One region of the Erwinia sp. AC075 genome, then DNA from elsewhere that is predicted to be linked to it. Evidence: predicted binding sites of a transcription regulator. Region 1 holds the regulator's gene; the other holds the start of a gene.
The links. The regulator CRP, encoded in region 1, controls carbon source genes, mostly activating them, when cyclic AMP is high. The targets are predictions, from matches to a motif close to ATGTGANNNNNNTCACAT.
Positions count from the first base shown of each region.

Region 1 (3,120 bases):
GTATCCCGTCGCTGGATGAAAGCTTTGTGGTGATCCATTTCCAGGCGCTGGAAGATATCGACTTCCCGTATTTGCTGTCGATGCTGCAGGGATCCTTTATCTCGCACATTAATACGCTGGTGGTGCCGGGCGGCAAGATGGGGCTGGCGATGGAGCTGATTATGGGGCCGCTGGTGAAGCGTCTGATCCAGGGTAAGAAAATAGAGTAAGCCCCGCGGGCACGGGGCTTAGGGCGGCGATGGGATGACTTACGCCGGTAACTCAATCACTTCATAGCTGTGGGTGATTTCCACGCCCTTGCCCAGCATCAGTGCCACCGAGCAATATTTCTCCGCGGAGAGATCGACGGCACGCGACACCGCTTTATCGCCTAAGGCCACGCCGGTGACGATAAAGTGCAGATTGATGTGGGTGAACAGGCGCGGGGCCTCTTCACGGCGTTCGGAGCTGAGCTTCACTTCGCAATCCTTTACGTCGTGGCGGCCCTTCTGCAGAATGGAAACCACGTCGATTGCGCTGCATCCGCCCGCGGCCATCAACACCATCTCCATCGGGCTCGGGGCTTTATCGCCCGCATTTCCGTCCATCAGAACCTGATGCCCGGATGAGGATTCTCCCAAAAACGTTAACCCTTCAACCCACTTGACTCGAGCCTGCATAACAATTTCCTCTAATTCATTCAGTTATCGCCAGATTACGCTTTAGGCAGAAAAACGGCAATGCGGCAATTTTCGCACTATGCTGAAGCGAGACAACACAAGACACTCGTTGAAAGCTGTGCTACAAACAAAGCTGTAATATTTTCGTCAGTACTCTACAGGCACGACGAAACGAATCGCATAACGAGCCAGGCTTTTAACAGAGGCCCGAATAAATTTCCTGATGGGAAACGCTTGACTATTTCAACGCCTGGCAGGGAACTCTGCCCCTGTATTTAGGCACGATTACAACAGAGGATAACAGCGAATGGTTCTCGGCAAACCGCAAACAGACCCGACACTTGAATGGTTCCTGTCTCATTGCCATATTCATAAGTATCCATCCAAGAGCACGCTGATTCATCAGGGTGAAAAGGCAGAAACCCTCTACTATATCGTCAAAGGTTCAGTAGCGGTGCTTATCAAGGATGAAGAAGGCAAAGAGATGATCCTGTCTTACCTCAATCAGGGCGACTTTATTGGCGAGCTTGGCCTGTTTGAAGAAGGTCAGGAGCGTAGCGCGTGGGTACGCGCGAAGACAGCCTGTGAAGTGGCTGAAATCTCTTACAAAAAATTCCGTCAGCTGATCCAGGTTAACCCTGACATTCTGATGCGCCTGTCTGCACAGATGGCGAATCGCTTGCAGGTCACTTCTGAGAAAGTGGGCAATTTAGCTTTCCTCGATGTGACGGGTCGCATCGCGCAGACCTTGCTGAACCTGGCAAAACAACCGGACGCCATGACGCACCCGGATGGGATGCAGATCAAGATCACCCGCCAGGAAATTGGGCAAATCGTTGGCTGTTCTCGTGAAACAGTGGGACGCATTTTGAAGATGCTGGAAGATCAGAACCTGATCTCGGCACACGGTAAAACTATCGTTGTCTACGGCACTCGCTAATCGGCTCTGATCCACGGCGCAACACCTGGTGTTGCGCCTTTTTATTTGGTGTGGAGTGATGTGGCGTCGACTGATTTATCACCCGGAGATCAACTACGCATTGCGCCAGACGCTGGTGCTCTGTTTACCGGTAGCGATGGGATGGCTACTGGGCGACTTGCAAAAAGGGTTGCTGTTTTCCTTAGTCCCTGCCTGTTGCAACCTCGCTGGCCTTGATACTCCTCATAAGCGCTTTTTCAAACGCCTGATCGTTGGCGGAAGCCTGTTCGCCTTCAGCAGTTTCCTGATCCAGTATCTTGCCGGTCACCACGTTCCCCTGCCCGTGATCCTGTTTTCGATGGCGATGCTGCTGGGCGTCACCGGTGAAATCAGCCCGCTGCATGGCCGCCTGCTGCCCGGCTCGCTGATAGCCGCAATCTTCACCCTTAGCCTGGCAGGACGCATGCCGGTGTGGGAACCGCCGATGCTCTACGTGCTCGGCACCATCTGGTACGGCGTGTTCAACTGGGTCTGGTTCTGGCTGTGGAAAGAGCAACCGCTGCGGGAAACCTTAAGCCTGCTCTATCGCGAGCTGGCGGGTTACTGCGAAGCGAAATACACCCTGCTGACCAAACTCACCGATCCGGAGAAAGCCCTGCCTCCGCTGCTGGCGCGTCAGCAAAAAGCGGTCGACCTGATCACCACCTGCTATCAGCAGATGCATATGCTGTCAGCTACCAACAACAATCACCACAAGCGGCTGACCCGCGCGTTTCAAATCGCGCTGGATTTGCAGGAGCACATCTCCGTCAGCCTGCATCAGCCGGAAGAAGTGCAAAAGCTGGTGGAGCAAAGCCATGCCGAAGCGGTGATCCGCTGGAACGCGCAGACCATCGCCGCCAGGCTGCGTGAACTGGCCGACGATATCCTTTACCACAAGCTGCCCGAGCGCTTCACCATGGATAAGCAGCTTCAGGCGCTGGAGAAGATCTCACGGCAGAATCCGGATAACCCGGTGGGCACCTTCTGCTATTACCACTTCAGCCGGATTGGTCGGGTGCTGCGTACCCAGCGTCCCCTTTATCAGCGCGATTTGATGGCTGACCGGCAGCGCCGACTGCCGCTGCTGCCGGCCATCAGAAGCTATTTGTCGCTGAAATCGGCCGCCTTGCGCACCGCCGCCCGCTTCGCGGTGATGCTCACATTTGCCAGTTCGCTGGCGCTGTTCTTTAATCTGCCCAAACCCTACTGGATCCTGATGACGGTCATGTTTGTCAGCCAGAACGGTTACAGCGCAACGCGCGTCCGCATCCAGCACCGTGCGCTGGGCACGCTGGCCGGGCTGGTGATTGCCGCGGTGACCTTGCGCCTGCAGGCACCCGAATCCATCGTGCTGCTGGTGATGTTAGCCATCACCCTTATCAGCTACCTGTTTATCCGTAAATTCTACGGCTTTGCGATGATTGGCTTTACGGTCACCGCAGTGTATTCGTTGCAGCTGCTCTCGCTTAACGGCGCAGACTTCCTGCTGCCGCGTTTACT
Region 1 is NZ_CEEDEU010000001.1:4,259,684-4,262,803, reverse strand. Features, by position in the region: gene AC0IXH_RS19900 (phosphoribulokinase) at 1-209, shown strand, start outside; gene AC0IXH_RS19895 (OsmC family protein) at 249-659, opposite strand; gene crp (cAMP-activated global transcriptional regulator CRP) at 967-1,599, shown strand; gene AC0IXH_RS19885 (YccS/YhfK family putative transporter) at 1,658-3,120, shown strand, end outside.

Region 2 (3,120 bases), 890 kb from region 1:
CACCTTGCCGTTGTGCACGATTGGCACGTTGGCAGGCTGCGGGAAAATCCAGTGGGTGACCAGCTCCCCGGCGCCCTGATGATGTTGCGCCCCGGATGGAGGCCAGTTCACCAGCAGGCGATTACGGGCATCGACAATTCTGGCGTGGCCAAACTCCGCCTTCGCCCCGATTTGCCGCACGATGTCGTTAGCCGCATCCGCATCGCCCGCCAGCACCGCCGGCTGCACGCTGTAGCCGAGGGTGGTGGCCACCAGCTGGAGATTGTTTTCCGCATAGCTGCGCAGGGCAAACATCGACAGCACCGACAGCGAGATGCCGCTGAACAACAGCGACACCACGATGATCACCAGATGAATGCGTTGCAGACTTTTGCGTAAGGTCAGCAGCGGTTTTTTAGCCGTAGAATTAGCCTTGTGCACGGAGTGCTTCCACAGAGGTAATGTGGCCCTGTTGGTTGTGCTGGACCCGTAACACGTAGTGGCTACTCAGGATCGCCACGTCATCAGGCGTCAGCGGGCGCTGTTTTGCGTCAGTCGAAAACACAAAGCCTCCTTTATTGTTTTTATTGCTCCGTTACCGCATTTCGCTTTAGCGAATATGGCGTGAGCTGTATTTGAGGTGTAGAGATCCCGCCCTGTGGAAATGGAAGGGAATGAGTTATAAGGATTTTTACCATGAAAAATCCTACAACCCATTGGCGGGTTGTACAACTTTTAAGAGGTCAGATTCATCTCAAAGAGGAAATTTGACTTAAGTCGCGTCAAATAAAAGCTAAGTAAGGTTTAAGTATGGAACAACCCCGTTAATTGCTAGCAATATCAAGCACCTGTTTTTGCTGAGTTTTCATCAGTGCCGTTGAAAATAAGAGGTGGAACCGGACGATCGGGCTAATCATTTATAATGAGTTTAATTGTCATTTGTCGTCTCAAAATAAAGCTAACTGCCTTAAATTAAAGATAAAATTGATATCGGAGAGTAATTATTTTCCAAAATATAAGGAATTATGCGCAGTAATATAGCCTGTAAGACGGTTTTCATTCTTTCCCTATACGGATTATTCCCCATATTTTGGAATTAAATCGGTAAACCTCAGTTAATAAAAGGCTTAATGTTCCACTGACAAAAAACTACCATACCAGGCCTAAATTTTGTTCAAATTTTAAAATCGAGTGATATAATGTGACCGTCATCACACTTCTGTGACCTGTTATGTCCGTTCAAGTGAAAAGCAACCTGGCAACTTTTCGTCTGGATCGGTGATGACACCGCCTCTTGTCAGGGCAGTAAATCTCGGAGTTTGAACGATATGGGTACCTTAACCGCTAGCCTGGTATTGATGAGATGGGAACTGGTTAGTGCAGTAATGATGTTTATTGCCAGCACCTTTAACGTGAAGTGCCGTCAGGCCAGCCACAAAGGCATTGCCTTTGTCTTCACCGGCGTGGGTATCGGCATGTCATGCTGGTTCGTTACCGGGCTGTTAGGTATCACTCTGAGTATGGATAACCTGCATAACTTCTGGCACATCACCAAAGATGTGTTTATCGACGTGATGAGCCACACCCCAACTGATTATCCTATGCCCTGAAAACAAACGAGCCGCTGACTCAGAGAGTCAGCGGCTCGTTATTGTATTCGGCTCAATCAAAACTTCTTAAAGGCCACCGGCAGCGGCGTAACGCTTCCTGACGTTGCTGGCAATACGGCTGCTTTGTGTTCCTGCAACCACATATCACCCATCATCTTATCCAGGCCCATATCCAGCCCGGTCACCATGCCGGCACCTGGCGTAAAGGTCAGCTCACCAAAGAAGATTTGCCCTTCGCTGATGTACCAGTCAACGCGAACATAGTCGAAGTCACTGGCCAGCTTTTTGCTCAGCTCCAGCGCCTTCTTCAACGTTTCCATATCCCCGCTGATATCCAGTCCGGTATCGCGGATCTTGTAGAAGCACTGCTCCAGGTTGTTGACGTAGAAGTTCATCGACAGCGGTGAGTTGCCACAGCGGTTGTAGATGATCTGCAGCACGTACTCAAAGTTGCCGTCTTTCTTGTTGAACATGTGGAATTTGTAATCGATGGCGGCAAACTTGCCATCACCAACATACTCTTCCACCAGAATGCGCGGCTTAATGTAGCGATAATGAATTTCCCGCGACTGATGCGAGAAATCACAGCGCAACCACTCTTCACAGCGGCGCACCAGCAACTGTTTTTGAATACAGTCTGGTTCTTCAAGAAAGATTTCTACCATACCAGAACCGTGGTTCGGTTTAATAACGGTGTTTTTTAAGGATTTAAGCCCCAGCAATGAAATCGGATCGGCCGTTTCATGCAGCAAAGGAATTAAATACTCTTCACCAATTGTTTTTGCTATGTAATCGCGCACTAAAACTTTATCCGAAAGATTCCCATAACGAACATAGTCGCCAGTGACGAATTTGCGGTACAGAATTTTCTCATTAAACAGTTTCGGCTGGCGAATGTTAGGTAACCGCTTAAAAGTGTGAAAATAGTAAACTCGGTCCTGATAAGACCATGGCATTTTCTTGAGCAGGTATAAGACGCCTTTTCTCAATTCTGCTTTGAGTTTTAACATTTTTTACCTCATTTGTATGTTTTGTAGTTAAGTGAGGAAAGCTGTATTTTAAGAATGACGGCATTCTTAAAGAAATAATTCATTACGGTCAGGGAGAGCAGTTCGGTGACCAGAACGCTCCAGGCTGCGCCTGTTAATCCCCAGAAACGGATGAAGAACCAGTTGGTTGCCACGCTAATTACGACCAGCACCACGATCTTGACCAGCAGGTAATTAAAACCACCTTCCTTCACCATGTAGCGGTAAGCTACTGTTCCCATTGCCGAAAAGCAGGTTGCTAACGACAATAACGTAACGAGATTTCCTGATTGTGTGTAGTCATGCCCATAAAGGGTAGTGATGATCTTTTCGCCAAACAGCGCGACGACAAGAAGCATCAAAAAGGAAACTGCCATTACATAGCCATTCAGCCTTGCGGCCAGTTTTACTGCCACATCCGCACGCTCCCTGAAGATCTCAGAAAAGCAGGATGTAATGATCGCTACCGGGATAAAAATCCACGAAGCAGAGATAGTGTTGGC
Region 2 is NZ_CEEDEU010000001.1:3,370,878-3,373,997, forward strand. Features, by position in the region: gene dgcN (diguanylate cyclase DgcN/YfiN) at 1-420, opposite strand, end outside; gene AC0IXH_RS15895 (hypothetical protein) at 407-544, opposite strand; gene AC0IXH_RS15900 (YjcB family protein) at 1,308-1,589, shown strand; gene AC0IXH_RS15905 (ATP-grasp fold amidoligase family protein) at 1,646-2,599, opposite strand; gene AC0IXH_RS15910 (MATE family efflux transporter) at 2,608-3,120, opposite strand, start outside.
Region 2: AC0IXH_RS15900 (YjcB family protein) is a predicted target of CRP. The motif match lies at 1,179-1,196, and genes of this name have one in related genera.